3 regions of the Streptomyces sp. NPDC017056 genome follow, and region 1 is predicted to be linked to each of the others. Evidence: riboswitches for the same ligand, from Rfam matches in the RefSeq annotation. Region 1 holds a riboswitch; each other region holds the start of a gene.

Region 1 (4,066 bases):
CCTGCGCGCCGCAGCCGGTGAGCGCGGCGAGCGCGAGGGCGGTGAGCAGGGCGGCGGAGCGGTGGCGGGTGCGCATGGGGGTCCTCACAGGGTGGCCGGCGGGTCGGTACGGGCGGGCAGGCGGTCGAACAGCAGCTGTACGGCGCCGGTCTCGGGGTGCGGCACGCGGTGCGCGCGCACCCCGAACACCTCGGCCAGCAGCTCGGTGCCCAGCACGTCGTGCGGCGCGCCGGAGGCGACGATGCGGCCGCCGGAGATGACGTACAGCTCGTCGCAGTGCCCGGCGGCCAGGTTCAGGTCGTGCAGCGCGGTCAGCACCGTCAGCCCGCTGTCCCGCACCAGCGCCAGCAGCTCCAACTGCTGCGCGATGTCCAGGTGGTTGGTCGGCTCGTCCAGCACCAGCACCTTCGGGTCCTGGGCCAGCGCGCGGGCGATCAGCACCCGCTGCTTCTCGCCGCCGGACAGGCTCAGGAACGAGCGTTCGGCCAGGTGGGCGGCGCCGGACCGCGCGAGGGCCGCCTCGCACACCCGGAGGTCGGCGGCGCTCGGCCGCCCCGAGCCGCGCTGGTGCGGCAGCCGCCCCATCGCGACGACCTCGGCGGCCGTGAAGCCGAACTCGGTCGCCGACTCCTGCGGCAGCGCGGCCAGGTGCCGCGCCCCCTCGCGTACGCCCATGGCGTGCAGGTCGGCGCCGTCCAGCCGCACGGCGCCGGCGGCCGGGCGCAGCGCCCGGTAGGCGCAGCGCAGCAGGGTGGACTTGCCGCTGCCGTTGGGCCCGACCAGCCCGACGACCCGGCCGCTGCCGGCGTGCAGGGTGATGTCGTGCACGAGCCGGGCGCCGGCCACGTCCACGGACACCGCGTCGATGTCGATCCGCATCACGCACCGCCTCCGAAGGAGTAGCCGCGGCGCCGCATCAGCAGGACGAAGCAGGGCACGCCGATGACGGCGGTGAGCACCCCGACGGGCAGTTCCACGGGCGCCAGCAGCACCCGGCTCAGGATGTCCACCCACACCAGCAGCACCGCGCCCAGCAGCGGCGCCACGGCCAGCACCCGCCGGTGCCCGGCGCCCACCAGCATCCGCGTCACGTGCGGCACCATCAGCCCGACGAACCCGATCGCCCCGCTGACCGCGACCACCGCGCCGGTGACACCCGCCGTCACCACGAACAGTTCCCGGCGCAGCCGCCCCGGGTCCACGCCGAGCGCGGCGGCCGACTCGTCGCCCATGGCCAGCGCGTTCAGGCGGCCCGCCGAGGCCATCAGGTACACCAGCGCGGCGGCCACCGCGGCCGCGGCGATCGGCACCGAGCCCCAGCCCGCTCCGCTGAGGCTGCCGAGCAGCCACATCATCGCGGACCGCGCGGCCTCGCCGCGGTCGGCGGCGAACACCATCAGGGTGGCGAGGGCGGAGAAGCCGTAGTACATCGCGGAGCCGGTCAGGACCAGCCGCAGCGGCGTCAGCCCGTGCGCGCTGCGGGCCGCCAGGTACACCAGCGCCATCGCCAGCAGCGCCGAGCCGAAGGCGGCGGTGGACAGCGCCCAGACGCCGAGCGCGGCCAGTGAACCGAAGAGCAGGACGGCGTTGGCGCCGACCGCGGCGCCGGAGGAGACGCCGAGCACGAAGGGGTCGGCGAGCGCGTTGCGGACCAGCGCCTGGACGGCGACGCCGATCGCGGAGAGCCCGGCGCCCACGACGGCGGCCAGCACGGCGCGGGGGAAGCGCAGCTCCCAGACGATGGTGTAGGCGGAGACCTCGCCGGCGGAGATGGTGCCGCCGCTCAGGCCGGCGCCGAGGTAGCGCAGCACGTCGCCCCAGCCGACGCCGGAGGCGCCGAGGCCGACGCCGCACAGCAGCGAGCCGAGCAGGGCGGCGGTGAGCCCGGCGACCAGCGGGCCGGTACGCAGCGGCGCTGCGCGGCGCGGCGCCGTCGCGGGGGCCGGGGGTGCGGCGGTACGGGCGGGGGCGGCCAAGGGACCAGCGCCTTCGGCTCGGGCCGTGTCCGTACGGGAAGGGGCCGTGGTCCGAGGCGCGAGGCCGGCGGCGGCGTCCCCTCGCAGTCCACGGCGAGTTGTCGGAACGGGCGCCCCCGCGGGCGATCGGGCTGGCGGAAACAGGGTTCCGCTCACCGTTGCGGGTCAGCGCCGGACTCTCACCGGACTTTCCCCGCGGGGCGCTCTGCGTCTGTCGTTATGGAGAAGACGGCTGTTACTTGAAGAAGGCGATGCCGTCGTCCGGCAGGTCCTTGAGGTCCTTGGCCCACTCACTGGGGTCGACGACCTTCTTGAGGTGCGCGGACATGTACGGGCGCAGCGGCACCTCGGGGGTGGTCTTCTCGCCGACCCACATCAGGTCGCTGTTCACGTACCCGTACAGGCGCTTGCCGCCGCTGTACGGGCCCGAGGCGGCGGTGCGCGCGACGGCGTCGGTGGCCAGGTCGATCTGCGGCTTCTGGTCGGCCAGCTCGCCGTACCAGACCTCCGCGACGCCACCGTCGCGGATCATCACGACCTCGACCTTGCGGTCCTTGTCGATGCGCCAGTAGCCGGCCTCGGTCTCCAGCGGCGCGACCTTCTTGCCCTCGCCGTCCAGCACCCAGCTGTGCGAGGTGTATTCGAGGAAGTCGCGGCCGTCGTGCGTGAAGGTGACCTCCTGGCCGAAGTTGCACTTCTCGGTACCGGGGAAGTCCGCGACGCCCGCGCCCTCCCAGTTGCCGAGCAGGAAGGCGAGGGGCACGAGGGCCGGGTTCAGGTCGGACGGGATCTCGATCATGAGCTCAGGCGATCTGTATTAGGGGGAAAAGGCAGGGGCGCGCGAAGCGCTCGTATGAAGGGCGGTGGTGGTGACGGGCGGGCGGGTCTCTAGCGCTGGCCCTGGTACAGCTTCTTCCAGGTCAGCCCGGCGAAAGCGACGACGCCGACGGCTACCAGGACGAGCAGGGTGGTGAAGACTGCCTCAAGCACGAGCGCGCTCCTCGGACGGAGTGAGGTATTACGGACCGGGAGCGAGTCTAGTCGGCGTGGCCGAGGGCAGCGCTGTGAGGTCCGCCGCGCGCCCTAGAGTGGCCGTATGGCGAAGAAGCTGGTGATCAAGGTGACAGCGGGGGCCGACGCTCCCGAGCGCTGTTCGCAGGCGTTCACGGTGGCGGCGGTCGCCGTGGCGAGCGGGGTGCAGGTCTCGCTGTGGCTGACCGGGGAGTCGGCGTGGTTCGCGCTGCCGGGCCGGGCCGCGGAGTTCGAGCTGCCGCACGCGGCGCCGCTGCCGGACCTGATCGACTCCATCACGGCGGGCGGCGGCACCATCACCGTGTGCACGCAGTGCGCGGCGCGCCGCGACATCGAGGAGAAGGACCTCATCGAGGGCGCCCGGATCGCCGGGGCGCAGGTGTTCGTCAGCGAGGTCATGCCGGACGGCGTGCAGGCGCTGGTGTACTGACGCAGGTGTACTGACGCTGGTGTACTGACCCGCGGCGGTTCAGCGGCGGCCGGTGCCGGGGCCGTGGTCGTCGATCTCGCGCCACCAGCGGTCGGACTCCGGGTCGCCGGACTCGTCCCACCAGCGTTCGCCCGGCTCCCTGCGGTTGCCGACGATCGCCGCGAACGGCGGGATGACCATGGCGACCACGCACATCGCCACGGCCGCCGGCACGGACCACAGCCGGACCACGCCCCACGCCAGCACGAACAGGGCGATGCAGACGCCCATCAGGGCGAAGTACCGGCGGTGCCGGCGCTGCGCGGGCGGGCGCTGGTGCGCGTACATGACTCCACCGTAGGTCGGGCCGCGGCCGCTGGGAAGCGCGGCGGGCCGCACCCCCAGCCAAGGCGTCCAAACCCCTGGGGTGCGGCCCGGCGGCCGTACGTGCGTACGTATGGGTGTCGCCGTCAGACGGCGATGGCGACCTCCGCGAGACCGCCGTGCTGCGCGACGACGGTGCGGTCCTTCGCGGTCGCGCCCGGAACCAGGGCGCGCAGCGTCCAGGTGCCCTCGGCCGCGTAGAAGCGGAACTGCCCGGTCGCCGAGGTGGGGACCTCGGCGGTGAACTCGCCGGTGCTGTCCAGCA
Region 2 (4,066 bases), on a different contig from region 1:
CGCTTCGACCGGCCCGGCGACGTGGCCACCGTGCTGCGCGTCCTCTACCTGGTCTTCAACGAGGGCTACTCCGGCGACGTCGACCTCGCGGCCGAGGCCATCCGGCTCACCCGGCAGCTCGCCGCCGCGTTCGACCACCCCGAGGTGGCGGGGCTGCTCGCCCTCATGCTGCTCCACCACGCGCGGCGCGCCGCCCGGACCGCGCCCGACGGCGGCCTGGTGCCGCTCGCCTGGCAGGACCGCGGCCGGTGGGACACCGGGGCGATCACCGAGGGCATCGGGCTTTTGCAGGCGGCCCTGGCCCGCGACCGGCTGGGCGAGTTCCAGGCCCAGGCCGCCATCGCGGCGCTCCACGCGGACGCGCCCACCGCCCAGGAGACCGACTGGGTGCAGATCGTCGAGTGGTACGACGAACTCGTACGCCTGACCGGCAGTCCGGTCGTCCGGCTCAACCGCGCGGTGGCCGTGGGCGAGGCCGACGGCCCGCGCGCCGGCCTGGTCGCGCTGGCGGCGCTGGACGCCTCCCTGCCCCGCCACACCGCGGTGGCGGCGTATCTCCACGAACGCGACGGCGACCTGCCGACGGCGGCACGGCTGTACGCCGAAGCCGCCCGTAAGGCGTCCAACCTGGCCGAACGCGACCACCTGACGCGCCAGTCCGCCCGGCTCAACGCCGGGCTCGACGCCGGGCTCGACGCCCGCCGGGCGCGGTGACGGGCCGGGCCGCGCGGCGGGACCCCCTGGACTTACTAGGACGTCCAACTATATCGTCGTGACCAAGGCCCGCGGTGCAGGGAAGCCGGTGCGAATCCGGCGTGGTCCCGCCACTGTGACCGGGGAGTGCGACGCCGAGCAACACGCCACTGACGAGACCGAGGTCGGGAAGGCGGGCGGCGCGCGGTGATCCGGAAGCCAGGATACCGGCCGCGGGTGTTGTTCCGTGTTGTCCACGAGGATGGAGCAGACACGCATGGCACCGGTGCGTACCCACAGCCCAGGTGATCCGGCCCGGCCCGCGGCACCGCCCGCGCGCTGACGGTTCCACGCCTTTCGCGTCCCACGGCCCCGCCACGGTCCGCGCGCCCTCCGCGCCGCCCGGGTGCCCGGCCGTGCCATCCCCGGATCCCACCTGACGAGAGCAGGCTCCCATGGTCCGCGAACTCACCCATTTCGTCGGCGGCAAGCACACCCCCGGTACCTCCGGTGCTTACGGCGACGTGTTCGACCCCAACACCGGCACCGTGCAGGCCAGGGTGCCGCTCGCCGACCGGTCCGAGACGGCCGCGGCCGTCGCCGACGCGGCGTCCGCGCAGCCCGAATGGGGCGAGTGGAACCCCCAGCGGCGCGCCCGTGTGCTGCTGAACTTCCTGCGCCTGGTCGAGGGCGAGCGGGACGCGCTGGCCCGGCTGCTGTCGAGCGAGCACGGCAAGACGGTCGCGGACGCGCACGGCGACCTCCAGCGCGGCCTGGAGGTGGTGGAGTTCGCGGCCGGCATTCCGCACCTGCTCAAGGGCGAGTTCTCCGACAACGCCGGGACCGGCATCGACGTGCACTCGCTGCGCCGCCCGCTCGGCGTGGTGGCCGGGATCACCCCGTTCAACTTCCCCGCGATGATCCCGCTGTGGAAGGCCGCACCGGCCATCGCCTGCGGCAACGCGTTCGTGCTCAAGCCGTCCGAGCGGGCGCCGTCGGTACCCCTGCGGCTGGCCGAGCTGTTCTCGGAGGCGGGGCTGCCGCCGGGCATCCTCAATGTCGTCAACGGCGGCAAGGAGTCGGTGGACACGCTGCTGGAGGACCCGCGCGTCGAAGCGCTCGGCTTCGTCGGCTCGACACCGGTCGCCGCGCACATCTACGCGACCGCCGCCGCGCACGGCAAGCGCGCCCAGTGCTTCGGCGGCGCCAAGAACCACCTGGTCGTGATGCCGGACGCCGACCTCGACCAGGTGGTGGACGCCCTGGTGGGCGCCGGGTACGGGTCGGCCGGCGAGCGGTGCATGGCGATCTCGGTCGCCGTACCGGTCGGCGAGGAGACCGCCGACGCGCTGGTGGCACGGCTCAAGGAGCGGATCGGCACGCTGCGCATCGGCCGCTCCGACGACCCGCACGCCGACTTCGGGCCGCTGGTGGGCCGGGACGCGCTGGACCGGGTCCGCGCCTACGTGGACCTCGGCGTCGCCGAGGGCGCCGAACTGGTCGTGGACGGACGGGACTTCACCCTGCCGGGACACGAGGACGGCTTCTTCGCGGGCGCCTCGCTCTTCGACCGGGTCACCACGGACATGCGGATCTACCAGGAGGAGATCTTCGGGCCCGTGCTGTCGGTGGTCAGGGCGGCCGACTACGAGGAGGCGCTGCGGCTGCCCACGGAGCACCCGTACGGCAACGGCGTGGCCATCTTCACCCGGGACGGGGACACCGCGCGGGACTTCGGCCGCCGGGTGAACACCGGCATGGTCGGCGTGAACGTGCCGATCCCGGTGCCCGTGGCGTACCACACCTTCGGCGGCTGGAAGCGGTCCGGGTTCGGCGACCTGAACCAGCACGGCCCGGACGCGATCCGCTTCTACACCCGCACCAAGACCGTCACCTCGCGCTGGCCCTCCGGGGTCAAGGAGGGCGCGAGCTTCACCATCCCGACGATGGGCTGAGCGCGATGAGCGTCATGACCACCACCACGGCCGCCTCGCTCACCTCGCTCACCGAGGACCAGCTCGCCATCGTCGAGACGACGCTGGACTTCGCCCAGGAGCACATCGCGCCGCACGCCGTGGCCTGGGACCAGGACAAGCACTTCCCCGTGGACGTGCTGCGCAAGGCCGCCGGGCTCGGGCTCGGCGGGATCTACGTACGGGAGGAGTGCGGCGGCTCCGCGCTGAGCCGCGCGGACGGCGTGCTGGTCTTCGAGGTGCTGGCCACCGCCTGCCCGTCCATCGCGGGCTACCTCTCCATCCACAACATGGTCGCCTGGATGATCGACCGGTACGGGGACGAGGCGCAGCGCGCCCGCTGGCTGCCCGGCCTGTGCTCGATGGCGGACCTGGGCAGCTACTGCCTGACCGAGCCGGGCGCCGGGTCGGACGCGGCGGCGCTGCGCACGCGCGCGGTGCGCGACGGCGAGGAGTACGTGCTCACCGGCGTGAAGCAGTTCATCTCCGGTGCCGGGGCCTCGCGGGTGTACGTGGTGATGGCCCGTACCGGCGAGGAAGGTCCCGGCGGCATCTCGGCGTTCGTCGTCGAGCGCGACGACCCGGGGCTGTCGTTCGGCGCCAACGAGAAGAAGATGGGCTGGAACGCGCAGCCCACCCGACAGGTGATCCTGGACGAGGTGCGCGTCCCCGCCGACCGGCGGCTGGGTGCGGAGGGCGACGGTTTCCGCATCGCGATGAGCGGCCTCAACGGCGGCCGGCTCGGCATCGCCGCCTGCTCCCTCGGCGGCGGGCAGAGCGCGCTGCACGCGGCGCAGGCGTACCTCGCGGACCGGGAGGCGTTCGGGGGGCGGCTGCTGGACGCGCAGGCGTTGCAGTTCCGGCTCGCCGACATGGCGACGGAGCTGGCCGCGGCCCGTGCGCTGGTGCGGCAAGCGGCCGAGGCGCTGGACCGGGCCGACCCGCAGGCACCGCAGCTGTGCGCGATGGCCAAGCGGTTCGCCACCGACACGGGCTACTCCGTCGCCGACCGTGCGCTGCAACTGCACGGCGGCTACGGCTACCTGAGTGAATACGGCATGGAGAAGATCGTCCGCGATCTTCGGGTGCACCAGATCCTGGAAGGGACGAACGAGATCATGCGCTTGATCGTGGCCCGCGGGCTGACCGGGGCGAAGACCGGCGGCGCCCGCGCCGGGGCGGGGGCCGCCCGATGACCGACGACTCCGTACTGCTGCGGACCGAGGGCCGGGCGGCGTACCTCACCCTCAACCGGCCCAAGGCCCTCAACGCCCTCGACCACGCCATGGTGCGCCGGATCGACGCGGCCCTGGCCGGGTGGGAGCACGACCCGGCGGTCGACACCGTGGTGATCACAGGGGCCGGTGAGCGCGGGCTGTGCGCGGGCGGCGACATCCGCG
Region 3 (4,066 bases), on a different contig from region 1:
GCGTGCGCACCGGCTCGCGTACGGCGTGGCTGCCGTGGTGCTCGGCGTGGTCCTGGCGGGCGTGATTCTGCTGCTGCGGAAGTGACACCCGGTGGGGAAAGCGACGGACGGGACGTGGGAGACGTGAGAAGTGAGGGATTGATGTGAGTGTGCGGCGGTTGAACCATGCGGTGCTGTATGTGCGTGACGTGGCGCGCGCCGTGGCCTTCTACACCGAGGCGCTGGGGTTCCGGGTGGACACCGAGGTGCCGGGGCGGGCCGCGTTCCTCAGTGCCGAGGGGACGGCCAACGATCACGATCTCGGGCTGTTCGCGGTCGGCGACCACGCGCCGGGCCCCGAGCACGGGCGGGTGGGCCTGTACCACCTGGCCTGGGAGGTCGGCACCCTCGGTGAGCTCGCGGATGCCGCGGCCGAGCTGGCCGGGCGGGGCGCGCTGGTGGGTGCCACCGATCACCTCGTGTCGAAGTCGCTGTACGCGAAGGATCCGGACGGCAACGAGTTCGAGGTCATGTGGCGCGTGCCGCGTGAGGACTGGCCGGGCGCCGACGAGCCCGACCGGCTGCTCCCGCTCGACCTCGAAGCGGCGCTGGAGCGCTGGGGTCCCGGGTTGAAGACGGGCGCGGCGGCCGGTTCGGCGACGTGAGGGGCGCAAGCCCCTGAGGAACGCACGCCCTCGGGGGCGGGGCCCGCTCCGGGCGAGTGCCGGAGCGGGCCACGGTGGGCCGGGGGCCGGGGGCCGGAGGTCGGCTCAGGCGGTTTCCGGGGCTTCCCTCTCACCGGCCTCCGCCGTCCCCGCCGTCCGCGCCGTCCACCGTTTCTCCACCCCGGCCAGCCGCCAGTACGCCAGGGCCGCCGCCCAGACCACCACGAACAGGCCGACGATGATGAAGCCGACGTTGTCCAGGTCGATGGACGAGATCCAGTCGGTGACGCCGTCCTTCAGGTCCAGCTTCTCGTGCAGGACGGTGACCAGTTCGATGGTTCCGATGAAGAACGCGACGGCGATCGACAGGCCGGTGATCGTGAGGTTGTAGTAGACCTTGCGCACCGGGTTCGAGAACGCCCACTGGTACGCGAAGTTCATGAACGTACCGTCCAGCGTGTCGAACAGGCTCATCCCCGCCGCGAACAGCAGCGGCAGGACCAGGATCGCGTACCAGGGCAGGCCGGCCGCGGCGCCGCTGCCCGCCATCACCATCAGGGTGACCTCGGTCGCGGTGTCGAAGCCGAGGCCGAAGAGGAAGCCGAGCGGGTACATCTGGCCGGGGCGGGTGATGGACCGGGTGAAGCGGCCCAGGACGCGGTTCATGAAGCCGCGGGAGTCGAGGTGTTCCTCCAGCTCGGCCTCGTCGTAGCGGCCCTGCCGCATGGCGCGGAAGACCCGCCAGATGCCCGCCAGCGCGATGAGGTTGAGCGCGGCGATCAGGTAGAGGAAGGTGCCGGAGACCGTGGTGCCCACGGTGCCGAGGACCTGGTGGGTGCGGGATTCGTCGTCGAGCAGGGTGCCCGCCAGCTGTGCGCCGCCGGCGACCAGCGCGGCCATGGCGACGACCACGCTGGAGTGCCCGAGCGCGAACCAGAACCCCACGGACACCGGGCGTTTGCCGTCGGCCATCAGTTTGCGGGTGGTGTTGTCGATGGCGGCGATGTGGTCGGCGTCGAAGGCGTGCCGCATGCCGAGGGTGTACGCGGTGATGCCGAGGCCGACGCCGAACACCTGCGAACCCACGGTGTAGTGGTTCGGCACGACGAGGAGGAAGAGTACGCCGAAGGCGACGACGTGCAGCGCGGCTATCACCGCCATCAGGCCCGCGGTGCGCACCGTGTCCTGACGCTGCCAGCGGAAACCGGGCAGGGGGGAGGGGGGAGAGGAAGGAGAGGAGGAAGAGGAAGGGGAGGGTAGGGGGGCGGGGGACAGGGGCATTCGGTGGTCACGCTCCAGCACCTCGTGGATCAGTTCGTGAGATGCCGTGGCCGGTCTCCTGGCTTACGGGTGAGCGCGCCCGGCCCGGCCTTCCCGGCCGCGGGCTGCGGACAGTGGCTCCGTACGGGCGCAGGCGCGTACGGAAAGGGGCGGGAACTTCCCGATCACAGTGGCGAGGGCCGCTCCGGCCTGGACCCGAAGGTCGTCACCGGTCTTCCCGAACACCACGGCCCGGACACTCTAACCTCCGGCGGCGCGCGGCCACCGGGCCGATTCCGCGGGAACCGTGGGCGCCGTCCGCTCGACTACCTGGTCCGCGGCTCGCAGTGGCGGGCCGCCGGACAGTCGAGCGGCAGGGAGTACGGGCGTATGCGTCCTCGCAGGAAGCGGACAGCGACGACGACGGTGACGATGGCGGCGGCGCTGGCGGTGGGGGTGGCCGCGCTGGCCACCGGATGCGGTGGTGCCGACGGTGGTACGGGCGGGAGCGCCGCGGGCGCCCGGGACGGCGGCAATGCCGGTTTCCCGGTCGCGGTCACCGATTGCGACGGGCGGGAGACGACGTTTTCCGCTGCGCCGCGGAAAATCGTCACGAGCAATGCGTCGAGCCTGGAGATGCTGCTTCGGCTGGGGGCGGGTGACCGGGTTGTCGGCACGGGATTTCCACCGGGGAAGGGAACGTTGCCGCCGGAACTGGACGCGCAGGCGCAGCGGGTTCCGGTGCTGGGCAAGTCGGTGATTCCGAAGGAGAAGCTGCTCGGGTCCGGGGCCGATCTCTATATCGATACGTTCGCGTCGATGGGGAACATGGGCGGGGCGGCTGCCGCGCCGACCGAGGAGGAGTTCGCCGCGGCGGGCATCAAGCACGTCTATCTGGCCTCGACGGCGTGCGCGCCGCGCAAGAAGGTGCCGCAGCGGGATCTGTCTGCCGTCGAGGGCGACATCCGGCGGCTCGGGCAGGTCACGGGCACTTCGCAGCGTGCGCTGCAACTCGTCGCGGAGATGGAGAAGAAGGTCTCCGGGGTGCGGAAGGCCATTGCGGACGTACCCGCGTCGAAGCGGCCGTCGTATTTCTTCTTCGATTTCGACGCGGGCACGAAGCAGCCGGTGGCCGTCTGCAACCGGCAGGTGGCGCACGCGGTGCTGACCGAAGCCGGGGCGCGCAATGTCTTCGCGGACTGTGCGGGCGACTTCAAGCCGGTGTCGTGGGAGGACGTGGTGGACAAGGACCCGGACTGGATTCAGTTGGGCGTACGGAACCGGGGGAGTGCTGCCGCGAATGAGAAGGCGTTCGACGAGGCGGAGCAGTTTTTGAAGGGGTTCGCGGGGACGGCGGGGCTGCGTGCCGTAAAGGAAGGGAAATTCCTGCGCATCGGCTCCGAGCAGACGACCATCGCGGGGGTCGGGAACGCCGACACGGTGCGGCGGATCGCGGAGACGCTGTACCCGGACCGGCTGGGCGAGGCCGCGGCGGCGGCCCGCTGATGCCCGATACGCCAACCAAGCCCCGTACGCCAACCAAGCCCCGTACGCCCGGTATAGCAACCACGCCCCGTACGCCGCGGGTGCTGCCCGGTACGCCGTGGCTCGCCGTCGCGCTGCTGCTCGCGCTCCTCGTGGCGCTGACCGCCGCCGTCTCCTTCGGCGCCACCGACATCGCTCCTGCGGAGGTGTGGTCGGTGGTGTTCCGGCGGCTGGGCGGGCAGCCGCCGAGGCCGGGCACGAACGACCTGATCGTCTGGCAGCTGCGGGTGCCCAGAGCGCTGCTCGCCGCGCTGGTCGGCGCGGGCCTCGGGCTCGTCGGTACGGCCACTCAGGCGCTGGTGCGCAACCCGCTGGCGGACCCGTACCTCCTGGGCATCTCCAACGGCGCGTCGCTCGGCGCGGTGGCCGCGATCGTCTTGGGTGCGGGCGCCGTGGCCGGTACGGGCGGCGCGTTCGGCCTGGCCGGGGGCTTGGGGCTGTCGCTGGCGGCCTTCGCGGGGGCGCTCGCCTCGTTCGCGCTGGTCTGGACGCTGGCCCGCAGGGGCGGCGGCTTCGCGCCGCTGCGGCTGGTGCTCGCCGGGGTCGGCATCGGGCAGTTCCTGGCCGGGATCACCAGCTATCTCGTACTACAGGCAGGGGACGAACAGCAGACGCGC

The links. A riboswitch is a leader RNA that binds a small molecule or an ion and turns the genes downstream of it on or off. The one in region 1 is predicted to bind cobalamin.
Region 2: linked by a shared signal. The riboswitch ahead of ACH4OW_RS33500 (CoA-acylating methylmalonate-semialdehyde dehydrogenase) and the one ahead of ACH4OW_RS14385 (FecCD family ABC transporter permease) in region 1 are both predicted to bind cobalamin.
Region 3: linked by a shared signal. The riboswitch ahead of ACH4OW_RS01755 (HoxN/HupN/NixA family nickel/cobalt transporter) and the one ahead of ACH4OW_RS14385 (FecCD family ABC transporter permease) in region 1 are both predicted to bind cobalamin.

What each region holds. Positions count from the first base shown of each region.
Region 1 covers NZ_JBIRPD010000007.1:21,655-25,720, forward strand. Annotated here, with positions in the region: gene ACH4OW_RS14375 (ABC transporter substrate-binding protein) at 1-76, opposite strand, end outside; gene ACH4OW_RS14380 (ABC transporter ATP-binding protein) at 85-879, opposite strand; gene ACH4OW_RS14385 (FecCD family ABC transporter permease) at 879-1,976, opposite strand; cobalamin riboswitch at 2,076-2,216, opposite strand; gene ACH4OW_RS14390 (FABP family protein) at 2,212-2,775, opposite strand; gene ACH4OW_RS14395 (DsrE family protein) at 3,073-3,438, shown strand; gene ACH4OW_RS14400 (DUF3099 domain-containing protein) at 3,478-3,765, opposite strand; gene ACH4OW_RS14405 (DUF1416 domain-containing protein) at 3,888-4,066, opposite strand, start outside.
Region 2 covers NZ_JBIRPD010000024.1:145,378-149,443, reverse strand. Annotated here, with positions in the region: gene ACH4OW_RS33505 (RNA polymerase sigma factor) at 1-714, shown strand, start outside; cobalamin riboswitch at 763-944, shown strand; gene ACH4OW_RS33500 (CoA-acylating methylmalonate-semialdehyde dehydrogenase) at 1,149-2,648, shown strand; gene ACH4OW_RS33495 (acyl-CoA dehydrogenase family protein) at 2,654-3,862, shown strand; gene ACH4OW_RS33490 (enoyl-CoA hydratase/isomerase family protein) at 3,859-4,066, shown strand, end outside.
Region 3 covers NZ_JBIRPD010000001.1:379,461-383,526, reverse strand. Annotated here, with positions in the region: gene ACH4OW_RS01765 (DoxX family protein) at 1-85, shown strand, start outside; gene ACH4OW_RS01760 (VOC family protein) at 144-644, shown strand; gene ACH4OW_RS01755 (HoxN/HupN/NixA family nickel/cobalt transporter) at 750-1,958, opposite strand; cobalamin riboswitch at 1,956-2,169, opposite strand; gene ACH4OW_RS01750 (ABC transporter substrate-binding protein) at 2,337-3,410, shown strand; gene ACH4OW_RS01745 (FecCD family ABC transporter permease) at 3,410-4,066, shown strand, end outside.